Regions from separate parts of the Streptomyces violaceus genome, predicted to be linked through region 3. Evidence: riboswitches for the same ligand, from Rfam matches in the RefSeq annotation. Region 3 holds a riboswitch; each other region holds the start of a gene.
What was found. A riboswitch is a leader RNA that binds a small molecule or an ion and turns the genes downstream of it on or off. The one in region 3 is predicted to bind cobalamin.
Positions count from the first base shown of each region.

Region 1: linked by a shared signal. The riboswitch ahead of metE (5-methyltetrahydropteroyltriglutamate--homocysteine S-methyltransferase) and the one ahead of OG542_RS28640 (prenyltransferase/squalene oxidase repeat-containing protein) in region 3 are both predicted to bind cobalamin.
Region 2: linked by a shared signal. The riboswitch ahead of OG542_RS31525 (cobalamin biosynthesis protein) and the one ahead of OG542_RS28640 (prenyltransferase/squalene oxidase repeat-containing protein) in region 3 are both predicted to bind cobalamin.
Region 4: linked by a shared signal. The riboswitch ahead of OG542_RS07640 ((2Fe-2S) ferredoxin domain-containing protein) and the one ahead of OG542_RS28640 (prenyltransferase/squalene oxidase repeat-containing protein) in region 3 are both predicted to bind cobalamin.

Region 1 covers NZ_CP107911.1:703,186-706,519, reverse strand. Annotated here, with positions in the region: gene metE (5-methyltetrahydropteroyltriglutamate--homocysteine S-methyltransferase) at 1-1,622, opposite strand, end outside; cobalamin riboswitch at 1,789-2,009, opposite strand; gene OG542_RS03255 (energy-coupling factor ABC transporter ATP-binding protein) at 2,037-2,888, opposite strand; gene cbiQ (cobalt ECF transporter T component CbiQ) at 2,885-3,334, opposite strand, start outside.
Region 2 covers NZ_CP107911.1:7,011,449-7,014,782, reverse strand. Annotated here, with positions in the region: gene OG542_RS31535 (inorganic phosphate transporter) at 1-1,070, shown strand, start outside; gene OG542_RS31530 (hypothetical protein) at 1,106-1,327, shown strand; cobalamin riboswitch at 1,640-1,778, shown strand; gene OG542_RS31525 (cobalamin biosynthesis protein) at 1,880-2,821, shown strand; gene OG542_RS31520 (cobyric acid synthase) at 2,818-3,334, shown strand, end outside.
Region 3 covers NZ_CP107911.1:6,360,311-6,363,644, reverse strand. Annotated here, with positions in the region: gene OG542_RS28650 (helix-turn-helix domain-containing protein) at 1-775, shown strand, start outside; gene OG542_RS28645 (SAM-dependent methyltransferase) at 805-1,620, opposite strand; cobalamin riboswitch at 1,781-1,911, shown strand; gene OG542_RS28640 (prenyltransferase/squalene oxidase repeat-containing protein) at 2,033-3,244, shown strand; gene OG542_RS28635 (SCO2322 family protein) at 3,241-3,334, shown strand, end outside.
Region 4 covers NZ_CP107911.1:1,696,221-1,699,554, reverse strand. Annotated here, with positions in the region: gene OG542_RS07645 (IucA/IucC family protein) at 1-1,466, shown strand, start outside; cobalamin riboswitch at 1,527-1,653, shown strand; gene OG542_RS07640 ((2Fe-2S) ferredoxin domain-containing protein) at 1,701-2,072, shown strand; gene OG542_RS07635 (universal stress protein) at 2,067-2,486, opposite strand; gene OG542_RS07630 (APC family permease) at 2,488-3,334, opposite strand, start outside.

The DNA.
Region 1 (3,334 bases), 5.7 Mb from region 3:
ATGTCGCCGGCCAGGATCGGCGGGCGGACGTAGCGGGTGCCGTAGGACTGGACCCAGCCGTGCTGCGTGGCGAGATACCCGGTGAGCTGCTCCGCGAAGTACTGGACCATGTCGTTGCGTTCGGCCTCGCCGTGTACCAGGACGTCCAGTCCGGCCTTCTCCTGGAAGGAGATCACCTCCTGGATCTCGGCCTTGACGCGCTCCTCGTAGCCGGCCGTGTCGATACGGCCCGCGCGCAGGTCCGCCCGGGCGGTACGCACCTCACCGGTCTGCGGGAAGGAACCGATCGTGGTGGTCGGCAGCAGGGGCAGACCGAGCCGGGCGCGCTGGGCGGCGGTCCGCTCGGCGTACGGCAGCGAGCGGCGGGCGTCCGCCTCGGACACCGCGGCCGTGCGGGCGCGGACGGCCGGGTCGCGGGTGATCGGGGAGTTCGCCCGGGAGGACAGGTCGGCCCGGTTCGCGGCGAGTTGCGCGGCGATCGTGTCCGTACCCCGAGCGAGCCCGCGCGCGAGGGTGACGACCTCGGCGGTCTTCTGCCGCGCGAAGGCGAGCCAGCGCAGGACCTGCGGCTCGATGTCCCGCTCCGCCGCCGTGTCCAGCGGGACGTGCAGCAGGGAGCAGGAGGCCGAGACGTCGACCCGGTCGGCCAGGCCGAGGAGCGTGCCGAGCCGGGAGAGCGAGGCCGCCAGGTCGTTGATCCAGATGTTGCGGCCGTTGACGACACCGGCGACCAGCCGCTTGCCCGGCAGACCGCCCACCGCGGCTAGATCGTCCAGGTTGGCCGCCGCCGACTCCGTGAAGTCCACCGCGAGTCCCTCGACCGGCGCCTTCGCCAGCACCGGCAGGGCGTTCCCGAGCCGGTCGAAGTACGAGGCGACCAGCAGCTTCGGCCGGTCGGTGAGGGCTCCGAGGTCCCGATAGGAGCGCTCGGCGGCGTTCAGCTCGGCCGGGGTCCGGTCCTGGACCAGGGCCGGCTCGTCCAACTGGACCCACTCGGCGCCCGCCGCGCGCAGGTCGGCGAGGACCTCGGCGTACACGGGCAGCAGCCGGTCCAGGAGCGTGAGCGGCTCGAAGTCCGCGGGCGCACCCGGAGCGGGCTTGGCGAGGAGCAGATACGTGACGGGGCCCACGAGGACGGGGCGCGCGGTGTGGCCGAGCGCCAGCGCTTCGCGCAACTCGGCGACCTGCTGGGACGAGTCGGTGGTGAACACCGTGTCCGGACCCAGCTCGGGCACCAGGTAGTGGTAGTTCGTGTCGAACCACTTCGTCATCTCCAGCGGCGCCACGTCCTGCGTGCCACGTGCCATGGCGAAGTAGCCGTCCAGGGCGTCCGCCTCGACGGCGTCCCGGTGGCGGCGGGGGATCGCGCCGACCATGACGGTGGTGTCCAGGACGTGGTCGTAGAACGAGAAGTCGCCCGTCGGGACCTCGTCGATGCCGGCGTCGGCCAGCTGCCGCCAGTTCGAGGCGCGCAGGCCGGCGGCGGTGGCCCGGAGGGCGTCGGCGGTGACGCGGCCCTTCCAGTAGCCCTCGATCGCCTTCTTGAGTTCCCGGTTCTGTCCCTGGCGGGGGTAGCCGTACACGGTGGCCCGTGCTGCCGCGGCTGCGGGCTTGGTGGTCACGGAGATCTCCTTCGCGAGACGAATCCCTGAGATCCCGGCGACGGGACGAGAGCGCGAAGGGGTGACCAACCGGACGGAGATGACCTCGCGCGGCACAGCGCGGTAATCCGCCTGGTAGGTACGCCGACCCGCCCTCGAGGTCACCGGAATGTCCGCGCACGCATCGTCCGCGCGCGGGCAGTTGGCAGGTCTTCGGACTCGCGGGCACGTTCTCACCATCTGAGAACACCTACTGGCCGTCGCTTCCCGGGCCCTTCGTGGGCCCAGTGCGTATGACGGCGGTCGTTCCCGCTCACCGCTGCGGGGCAGTCCCGGATTCCCACCGGGTTCCCTCTTGCGACGCGTCCCGCCTGGCTGACGGGGCGAACCAGCTGCACCGCCAGCCTATACACGGGAAGGCCGGGGAAGCGACCCTCAGCCGCCGCTCACCGGCCGCCCCGCCGCGAGGGCGGCCAGTTCGTCCGGGGTGCGCGGACCGGGCGCCGACGCGGTCAACAGCCCTTGCGCGCGCAGGAGATCCGCGGCGGCGGCACCCCACGGCAACCGCAGTCCCGCCTGCCGAAGGAGATCGGTCCGTGCCAGTGCCGAGGGCGCGGGAGCGATGTGCACACCGTCCGGGGTGAGGAGCGCCGCGTCGTCGGCCCAGCGCAGGGCGAGATCGACGTCGTGGGTGGCCATCACCACCGTGGTGCCGCTCGCTCGCAGTCCGTCGAGCGTGCTGAGGAGCCGTTCCTGGCCGTCGGGGTCGAGTCCGGCCGTCGGCTCGTCGAGGACGAGGACACGGGGCCGCATGGCGACCGCCCCCGCGATGGCGGTCCGTTTGCGCTGCCCGTAGGAGAGCAGATGGGTGGGCCGGCCGGCCAGGGCGGTGATGTCCAGGGCGGCGAGCGCCTCCGCCACCCGCGCCCGTACCTCCGCATCGGCCAGTCCGAGGTTCAGCGGCCCGAACGACACATCCTGCTCGACGGACGCCGCGAACAGCTGGTCGTCCGGGTCCTGCACCACGAGCTGGACGGTCGTCCGCAGCCGGGTCAGGCCCTTGCGGTCGTACGTCACCCGCTGCCCGTCGACCGTCAACCGCCCGTCGTTCGGCCGCAGTCCGCCGCTGAGCAGCCGCATCAGCGTGGTCTTGCCGCTGCCGTTGCGGCCGAGCAGCGCGAGCGCCCGCCCCTCGCGGATATCGAAGTCGAGGCCGCTGAGCACGGTTGGGCCGTCCTCGTAGGCGAAGGACGCGCCCCGCAGGGCGACGAGGGCGGGCTCGCTCATGTCGGCGGCCTTTCCAGTACGAAGGTGAGGACGGCCAGTGCCGCGAGGAGCGCGCAACTGGCGACCGTGAAGCGGACGGAGACGCGGGCCTCGGGCACCAGGACACGCAGGGTGCCGTCGTAGCCGCGCCCGGCGAGCCCGGCCTGGAGGCGGGCCGCCCGGTCGAAGGCCCGGACGAACGCGGTGGCGCCGAGCCCGCCCAGCGAACGCCAGGCGGCGGCCCGCGTGATGTGCCCCAGCCGGGCGGCCTGCGCGTCGCGGATCCGGCGCACGGAGTCCAGCAGCAGAAAGCTCATGCGGTACGTCACGAGTGCGACATCGACGACCGGCGCCGGGATGCCGGCCCGGACCAGGCGCGGCAGCAGGTCGGACATGGGCGTGGTGAAGGCGAACAGCAGCACCCCCAGGGAGGCCGCCGAGGTGCGCAGCAGCAACTCCCCGGCCCG
Region 2 (3,334 bases), 650 kb from region 3:
TCCTGTCCGTCGAAGTCGCGAACACGATCTCCAAAGGCCTCGTCGACGAGGCCGGCATCCGTCCCGAGGTCATCTTCGCCGCCCTGGTCGGCGCGATCCTCTGGAACCTGCTGACCTGGCTCGTCGGTCTGCCGTCCAGTTCGTCGCACGCCCTGATGGGCGGCCTGATCGGCGCGACGATCGCCTCAGCGGGCGTCGGCGCGGTGCACGGAGACGTCCTGGTCACCAAGGTGCTGATCCCGGCGATCGCCGCCCCCCTGGTCGCGGGCATCGCCGCGCTGCTCGCCACCCGGCTGACGTACTCCCTCGGCAAGAAGGCCGACGGCGACGCCTCCAAGAAGGGCTACCGGGCCGGCCAGATCGCCTCCGCGGGCCTGGTCTCGCTGGCCCACGGCACCAACGACGCCCAGAAGACGATGGGTGTCATCACCCTCGCCCTGGTCGCCGGCGGCGCCGTCGCCCCCGACTCCGACCCGCCCATGTGGGTCATCCTCTCGGCGGGTATCGCCATCGCACTGGGCACCTACCTCGGCGGCTGGCGCATCATCCGCACCATGGGCAAGGGCCTGACCGACCTCCAGCCGCAGCAGGGCTTCGCCGCCCAGACCAGCGCGGCGACGGTCATCCTGGCCTCCTCGCACCTCGGCTTCTCCCTCTCCACCACCCACTCCGTGTCCGGCGCGGTGATGGGCGCGGGGCTCGGCCGCAAGGGCGGCGTGGTCCGCTGGTCGACGGCGACCCGGATGTTCGTCGCCTGGGGTCTGACGCTGCCGGCGGCGGCCCTGGTGGGCGCGCTCGCCGAGTACGTGACCGGCTTCGGGAACTGGGGTACTGCGGTCGTGGCGATCTTCCTGGTCGCCTCCAGCGCGGTGATCTGGAAGCTGTCGCGCCGTGAGGTCGTCGACCACACGAACGTCAACGAGGTCGAGGAAGAGCCGGCCGGTGTCGTCACCACCGCGATCGCCGCGGTGACGCCGCCTCCGGCGGGCCCGTCCGAGGAACTGGCCGCCACGATCCCGGCCCAGGCCGCGGCCGATCGGAAGCCCTCCACCACGACCACCCCGGTCTGATCCCGCCCACCCGGTGACAAGGAAGAATCTCTGAGATGAAGATCGACTGGGCGACCCTCGGCTCCGTCTTCGGCGTCAGCCTCGTGGCCACCGTGACCCTCGTCGGCCTGTTCACCCTCGGCATCACCGGCCTGTCGCGCCGCGAGCGGGCGGTGGCGGCGGGCGGGTCGGCGGGGCTTGCGGTGACGGGGGCGTATGCGTGCTTCGCGGCGTGTGCGGCGGCTGTGGGGTATGGGATCTATCTGATCGTGGCCTGATCCACGGCCGATTCCGCCGGGCGGGTACGGGACCTGGTTCCGCACCCGCCCTGCTGCGTTTCATGGGCATGGGGACTCCAGCGTCGCCCCGGCTCTCTCGTCGGCTCGCTCGACGATGAGTTGATGTCGCGTCAGGCCGAGGTCGCCGTTGGCTTGTACAGGATGCCCGTCTCCTGGGCACCCGCAAGCGGGGCGGAGGAACGTTCCCCGCACAGGGGAATTCACCCCGAGCCGGTCCCCGGGAGCGGAGCGTCGTGCCAGCGGTGTGGGCTTGTCCACACTCTCCCCTCGCAGGTCAACGGCAAGTTGACGGTTGTTCGCGGCCGTGGTGGACTGCCGGGGCCAATACGGCGGCAGGAGAGGAAGCCGGTGGAAGTCCGGCGCGGTCCCGCCACTGTCACCGGGATATCAATCACCGGGAGCCAGGAACTCTCACCGCCGGTCTCGTCGAACCAGGGCGTGGACACCCTGAGTGAGGACATATCGCCATGTTCGGCTGCCGATCGAGGGTCAGTACCCCACCGTTGCCCGCCCCCGTGGCCGGCTGAGCCCATGGGTGCCGGTCGCGTCCACGCGTACGGTGCCGCCGTCGGTCTGATCGGTGACCTGCTGCTCGGTGATCCTCGCCGGGGGCATCCGGTCGCCGCGTTCGGGCGGGCCGCGGGTGTTGTGGAACGGGTGTTGTGGCGGGACCACCGGGGGTGGGGCGCGCTGCACACCGTGGTGTGTGCGGGCGGGGCCGTCGCGCTGGGGGCCGTCGCCGCGCGTGCCGTGCGTACCTCCGCTGTCGCGTCGGTCGGGCTGACCGGTGTCGCCACCTGGGCCGTCGTCGGGGGGACTTCGCTCGCCAGGGAGGCGCGGGCCATCGGGCGTGCCCTGGAGGCCGGGGACGTCGACGCGGCCCGTGCGCGGCTGCCGCATCTGTGCGGACGGGATCCGCAGGCCCTGGACGCCGACGGGATCGCCCGGGCCGTCGTCGAGTCCGTCGCGGAGAACACCTCCGACGCCGTCGTGGGGGCGCTCGTGTGGGGGGCCATGGGCGGCGTGCCGGGGCTTCTCGGGTTCCGGGCCGTCAACACCCTCGACGCCATGGTCGGGCACAAGTCGGCGCGGTACCGGCGATACGGGTGGGCCTCCGCGCGGCTGGACGATGTCGTGGGGTGGCCGGGGGCCCGGCTGACCGCCGTGCTCGCGGCCGTGGCCGGGGGCGATCCGCGGGGAGCCGTGACGGCCTGGCGTGCCGATGCCGCCAAGCATCCGAGTCCCAACGCCGGGCCCGTGGAGGCCTCGTTCGCGGGGACGCTCGGGGTGCGGCTGGGCGGGACCCTGTCCTACGGCGGGCGGGTCGAGCACCGGCCCGTCCTCAACGGCGCGGGGCGCGGCGTCGGCACCCGGGACATCGAACGGGCCGTACGGCTGTCCAGGCGTATCGGCTGGCTCGCGCTCGGCGTCTGTGTCGCCGCGCGCCACATCGTGAAGGGGCGTACGTCATGACGGGCGGTGGGCTTCTCGTCGCCGGCACCACCTCCGACGCCGGCAAGAGCGTCGTGACCGCCGGGATCTGCCGGTGGCTGGTGCGGCAGGGCGTCAAGGTCGCGCCCTTCAAGGCGCAGAACATGTCCCTCAATTCGTTCGTGACGCGGGAAGGCGCCGAGATCGGGCGGGCGCAGGCCATGCAGGCGCAGGCGTGCCGTGTGGAGCCGACCGCGCTGATGAATCCCGTGCTGCTCAAGCCCGGCGGCGAGCAGAGCAGTCAGGTCGTGCTGCTGGGCAAGCCGGTCGGGGAACTCAGCGCGCGCGGGTACCACGGGGGGCGGCAGCAGAGGCTGCTCGGGACGGTGCTGGACTGCCTGGAGCGGTTGCGGGGCACGTATGACGCGGTGATCTGTGAGGGGGCCGGTTCGCCGGCCGAGATCAATCTGCGGCGGACGGACATCGTCAACATGGGGATCGCCCGCAACGCCGGGCTCCCCGTGCTCGTCGTCGGCGACATCGACCGGGGCGGGA
Region 3 (3,334 bases):
GGCGGAGGCGGGTCATGTCATCCGCGCCTCCCCCTCCAAGATCAGCCGCATGGAGGCCGGCCGCCACGGGTTCAAACTGCGGGACGTCGCCGACCTGCTCACGTTCTACGGCGTCACGGACGAGGCCGAACGCGCCACGTTGCTGGCGCTGGCCGAACAGGCCAACACCCACGCCTGGTGGCAGTACTACAGCGACGTGGTGCCCTCCTGGACGCAGTCCTACCTCGGTGCGGAACAGGCGGCGAGCGTCATCCGCTGCTTCCAGATACAGCGCGTTCCCGAGCTGCTCCAGACCCCCGACTACGCGCGTGCCGCCGTCCAGCTCACCCACGTCGACGCCGGCGCACGCGAGGTCGACCGCCGGGTGGCGTTGCGGATGACCCGGCAGCGGATCCTGCACCGGCAGCCGGGCACGGCCCAGCTCTGGGCCGTGATCGACGAGGCGGCGCTGCGGCGCCCGGTGGGCGGGCCGGCCGTGATGCGCGCCCAGCTCAGACATCTCATCGAGATCTGCCGGCTGCCGCAGGTCACCGTCCAGATCCTGCCGTTCCTCTCCGGCGGGCATGCCGCGGAGGGCGGTCCGGTCACCATCCTGCGGCTGCCCGGCGGCCAGTTGCCCGACGTGGTCTACCTCGAGCAGCTCACCACCGCGCTCTATCCCGACCGGCCGGCCGACATCGAGCGCTACTGGGATGCCATGAACCGGCTGGTGGTCGAAGCCGAGTCACCGGACGAGACTCCGACCATCCTGCACCGCATACTTCAGGAGACCTGAGCGAGGACCCCCGGGGCTCCCGGGGAGGTTCAGCGCTTGAGGGCGACACCGCCGTACTGGTGCACCTCGGCGGGCAGGCCCAGGGCCTCGGCGTCGGGACGCCAGCGCGAGCAGGACGTGACGCCCGGTTCCAGCAGCTCCAGACCGTCGAAGTAGCGGGCGATCTGCTCGGGGCTGCGCAGGATGTACGGGATCGAGCCGCCGTCGTTGTACTGCCCGATGGCCCTGACGTAGTCCTCACTGGTGTCGGTGCTGTCGTACTGGACGAGATAGCTGCCGGGAGGCAGGGCGTCCACCAGCTGCGACACGATCGAGCGCGCCTCGTCGTGGTCCTCGATGTGGCCGAGGATGCCCATCAGCATGAGCGCGACGGGCTGGTCGAAGTCCAGCGTCTTCCCGGCTTCCCGGACGATCGTGCTCGGCTTGCGCAGGTCGGCGTCGACGTAGTTGGTGACGCCTTCCGGTGTGCTGGTGAGCAGCGCGCGGGCGTGGGCCAGCACCAGCGGGTCGTTGTCGACGTAGACGATCCGGCTCTCCGGGGCCACCCGCTGGGCGATCTGGTGGGTGTTGTCCACGTTGGGCAGCCCGGTGCCGATGTCCAGGAACTGGCGGATGCCCTCTTCGGCGGCCAGATGGCGGACGGCGCGGGCGAGGAAGTAGCGGGCGGCGCGGGCCCCGGTCTCGATACCGGGGAAGATCTCGCGGAACGCGTCACCGGCCACACGGTCGACTTCGTAGTTGTCCTTCCCGCCCAGCCAGTAGTTCCAGATCCGGGCCGAGTGCGGAACCGAGGTATCGATCTTGGAGAGCGGCTCCTGCTCGGAGTTCTCCACCTGGTCAGTCATGGACGCTCCTGCGTGTGGTCGTGGAGCTTCACGTTAACCGGTTTGCCCCACGGACAGGATCAACTCCTCGGCGTGGTGGAGCAGTTCGACTTCTCACCAGGCCAGTAGGTCAGCGCTCCACCCGGCCCGTCCTCGGAGGGCGGGAACCGCTCCCGGGCGTTTTCCTACGTGCGGGTACAGTAGGCGGGTCGTCATCACCCGTACAGGGAGAAGCCGGTGCAATTCCGGCGCTGACCCGCAACCGTGAACCGCCCGCCGAGGCAGGCGGTGAGCCGGATCGCCCCGTACGGATCGTGACCGGCTCACGTGCCCGGCGCCCGCCGGTGCACGGCACCGTCGAGGTATACGGAGCCGAGCCGCCGGGGTGTCCCGTGCTGCCCGGCTCCCTCACAGGGAGAGGCACTCGCCGATCATGAACGTCCGCCGCAGCGCCGCGGTCCTGGCCGCCGTCACCGTGATCGGCGCCGCCACGCCGGCCGTCGCCGCGCCGTCTCCTTCGCCGTCCCAGGCGTTCCCCTCCGCTCTGTACGGGGACAAGGATCCCAAGTTCGACGGCGTCTGGCGCCAGTCGCTCGCCCTGCTGGCCCAGGACACGGTGGGTGAGAAGCCGGCCGCCAAGTCCGTGGAGTGGCTGGTCCGGCAGCAGTGCGCGGACGGCGGGTTCGCCCCCTACCGTGCCGATCCGGCCACGGCGTGCGACGCCAAGACCATGGTGGACAGCAACCAGACGGCCGCCGCCGTCCAGGCCCTCGCCGCGCTCGGCGGGCACGACGCCGTCGCCGACAAGGCCGTCGGCTGGCTGAAGTCCGTCCAGAACAAGGACGGCGGCTGGGGCTACGCGCCCGGCGGCCCCACCGACGCCAACTCCACCTCCGTCGTCATCGGCGCGCTCGCCGCCGCCGGTGCGAAGCCGGACCAGGTCGAGAAGGGCGGAAAGTCGCCCTACGACGCCCTGCTGAAGCTCGCCCTCCCCTGCAGCGGGGACGACGACGGCGCCTTCGCGTTCCAGCCCGACAAGAAGGGCGAGCTGACCGCCAACGCGGACGCCACGGCGGCCGGTGTCCTCGGCGCCCTGGGCCAGGGCATGGTGGTGGAGGCGGGCAAGAAGTCCGACGCCACGTGCACGGAGGATCCCTCCACGCCGCAGCAGGCCGCCGCCAACGGAGCCGCCTACCTCACCCAGACCCTCGCCAAGGACGACGACCACCTCACGTCCGCCCTCGCCGGCTCGGACCCCCAGCCCGACCACGGCAACACCGCCGACGCGGTCGTGGCGCTCGCCGCGCAGGGCGACACGGAGCAGGCCGGTAAGGCCGTGCGGTGGCTGGAGAAGAACTCCGCCACCTGGGCCGAGCAGGGCGGCCCCGCCGCCTACGCCCAGCTGATCTTCGCCGCGCACGCGACGGGCACGGACCCGCGTGACTTCGGCGGCACGGACCTGGTGAAGCAGCTCATCGCGACGGGCCCGGCCCCGAAGGCCCCCGAACAGCCCTCGGCGACCGACGAGAAGGACGACTCGGAGTCGGGCTTCTTCGGCGTCTGGTGGTACGTCGGGGTCTGCCTCGTCGCCGGTATCGGCATCGGCTTCCTCTTCACCGGCCGCAAGAAGAGGCAGCAGTCGTGATCCGCCGGGCCGTTCTCCTCCTGGCCTCGCTCCTGCTGTGCGCGGGCGCGGGCCAGGCCCAGGCCGCCGGCTACCGGTACTGGTCGTTCT
Region 4 (3,334 bases), 4.7 Mb from region 3:
CCCCGCCCGCCGACGCGTACGCCGCCGTGCCGCTGCTGAACTGCCTGCTGCGGGAAGTGGCCCGGCCGGTGCGCCGGACCGGCGAGCACCTGATCTACCGCCTGCCCGGCGGAGACCGTCTGCTGCGGGTGCGCGGGACGCGGCGGCCCGCCGAACCCGAGGTCCACGGGCCGGACGGCTGGCAGCGCGTCGGCCATACCGAGCTGGTCAAACTCGTCGCCGAGGAACTGCGCCGGCACACCGGGCTGTCCAACCACGAACTGCCCGCCGAAATGATCGACAGCAGGGACGCCGTGGCCGCCCTGCTGGAGGCCCGGGACGGCGTGACCCCGCCCGGCGACCCCTACCTGCGCTCCGAACAGTGCCTCCTCACCGGCCACACCCACCACCCCGCCCCCAAGGCGCGCGGCGGTGGCCCGGCCGCGGGCTGGCTGCCGTACGCGCCCGAGGCGTACGCCCGTTTCCCGCTGATCCTGCTCGGGCTGCGCGAGGACACCGTCGTCGAGGAGGGCGACACCGCGGCCCTCGACGCCCTCGGCACCGCCCCGCCCGGCTACCGGCTGCTGCCGGCCCACCCCTGGCAGCTGGACCTGGCGAGCGCGGAACTCGCCGCGGCCTTCGCGGACGGCAGGCTGGTCCGGCTCGGCACGACCGCCTTCGACACCTGGCCCACGGCCGCGATCCGCACGCTCTACGCACCCGGGCAGGACCTCTTCCTGAAGTTCAGCCTGGACGTGCGCATCACCAACGACATCCGCCGGCTGTGGCGCCACGACCTGCTCGCCCTGCGCCGGACCGACGCGGCCGTGTGCGCCGCCTTCGAGACGTTCGACGGCCCCCCGGCCTGGCTCGGCGACCGCGGGTACCGCACCGCCGACTTCGCCTTCGAGGCCCTGGCCGTCCTCGTCCGAGACGGCTTCGCCGGCCGTCTCCGGCCCGGCGCGACCCCGCTGCTCGCCGCCGGACTCGTCGAGGGCTTCGACGGCAGCCCGCTCGAGAGCGCCGCCGACCCCGGGGCCTGGTGGGCGGCGTATCTGGCGCAGGTGGTGCCCCCGGCCCTGGAGGCCTTCGCCCGGCACGGCGTCGTCATCGAGGCTCATCTGCAGAACACCCTGGTCGCCGTGGACGCCGACGGCCTGCCCGTGCAGGCGCTGTACCGGGACGCCGAGGGCGTGAAACTGCTGCCGGACGTCTCCCGGGAAGCCGGCTGGGAGCGGCTCGTGTACTGCCTGGTCGTCAACCACCTCACCGAGATCGCCGCCGCCCTCACCGAACGCCACCCCGGTTTCGACCCCTGGCCCGCCGCCCGCCGCGAACTCGCCCGCCACGACCTGCCCGAGATCTCCGGCCTGCTCACCTCGCCCACCCTCCCCGCCAAGACGAACCTCCTGCTGCGCTGGACGGGCGCGGACGGCGCCGACGCCCGCTACCTTCCGCTGCCCAACCCGCTCAGGGAAGGGACATGACCCGGCTCGCGCCCAGGTGGTCGGTGCGGGGTGAGACCTTGGCGCCCTCGTCGAGCGACGGCCGCATGCGAGGATGATCGTCGAACAAGGCGACGGCGGAACGAGGAAGCCGGTGTGAATCCGGCGCGGTCCCGCCACTGTGACCGGCCTCGGCCGGGAGCCAGGAGACTCACGCGGTCGCCTCCTCGACGAACCACCGGGGCGGATCTCCCCGGAGAGAGGAAGGGTGCGGGCATGTCCGCAACCCCGGCCGGAGGGGTTCCGTGCCGCGTCGTCGTGTGCCGGGACTGCTGCTGCGGCAGCGGCAAGGTGACCGGCGTCGACCACACGGCCCAGACCGAGCGGCTGCGCGAGGCGGCGCCCGTGCGGGTCTCCGAGTGCCTCGACGTCTGCGACCAGGCCAACGTCATCGTCGTACAGCCGTCCGCGGCGGGCCGGGCCGCCGGGGCCCGGCCGGTGTGGCTCGGGTTGGTCAACGACCCGGCCGCGACCGAGGACGTCGTCTCCTGGGTCCGCGAGGGCGGCCCCGGTGTCGCCCCCCTGCCCGACATCCTCGACCTGTACGTCTTCAGCCCACGGGGGAGGCCCCGCACGGACGTCTCATGACTCGGCGGCCGGGACGCAGAGGACGGGGACGCTCGAGAGGTGCAGCAGCTTGTGGGGAGTCGAGCCCAACAGCGCCCCGCGCACCGGGCTCTCGCCCCATGTGCCCACCACGATCACCCTGCCGCGATGGCGCGCCGCGGCGTCGATCAGGGCCTGCGCGGGCCGCTGGTCGATGATCTCGACCGTGGTGCGCACGCCGGCCTCCCCGGCCACCCGGACCGCGTGGCCGAGTGCGGAGTGTCCGGCCTCGCGGACGGCCTCGTGGTGCGCCGTGTACTCGTCCCCCGTGACGCCGGGGGCCGCGGCGCCGTAGACGAGCACCAGCGGTTCGCCGTACGCGGACGCCACCTCGATCGCGACCTGCAGCGCGCGCCGGGCGCCCGGGGATTCGTCGTAGCCGAGGACCACCGACATCTCAGGACTCCTTGCCGTGCTTGCCGGGGACGAGGCCGGGGTCGACCACGCTGGGGTGTTCCGACCAGAAAACGGGGGCCATCAGCCGCCACACGACCATGAGGATCACGCCCGTGACGATGATGCCGATACCGATGACCAGCGGGGGACCGAGCCCGAACCACGAGACGCCGCTGTAGGAGTTGGCGGGGTCGGACATGTCCGCCACGGATTCCACCAGCAGCCACGCCAGCAGCCCGGCACCGACCAGGGGGCCGAGCCCGATCAGGAAGAAGTCGCGGACACTGCGGGTCAGCTGGCGGCGGTAGTAGACCGCACACGCGACACCCGTGAGCGCGTAGTAGAACGCGATCAGCAGGGACAGCGCGGTCAGCGAGTCGAAGAGGGCGTTCTCGCTGATGTGGTAGAGGACGAGATACCAGACGATGGCGATGCCGGCGACCCACCAGGTGCTCACGTCGGGGGTGCGGAACCGGGGGTTGATGCGGCCGAAGTGCGCGGGCAGCGCGTGCCGGCGGGCCATCGACAGACCCGTGCGCGACGCCGGGATGATCGTCGTCTGCGTGGACGCGAGCGCGGACGTCGACACCGCCAGCAGCACGACCCAGTCCCAGCCGCCCATCGCCTCTTCGGCGAGCAGCGCGAAGATGAACTCCTCCTCCGCCGCGTTCTCGGCCAGGTAGGCCGTTCCGGCGTAGGCCACGACCGCGAAGCCGACCGCCACATAGGTCACCAGCAGCAGCACCGTCGACCACACGGCCGCCTTGCCGGGGGCGGTGGCGGAGTCCTCGGTCTCCTCGGTGAGGTTGACCGCCGACTCCCACCCCCAGTAGATGAACACGCCCAGC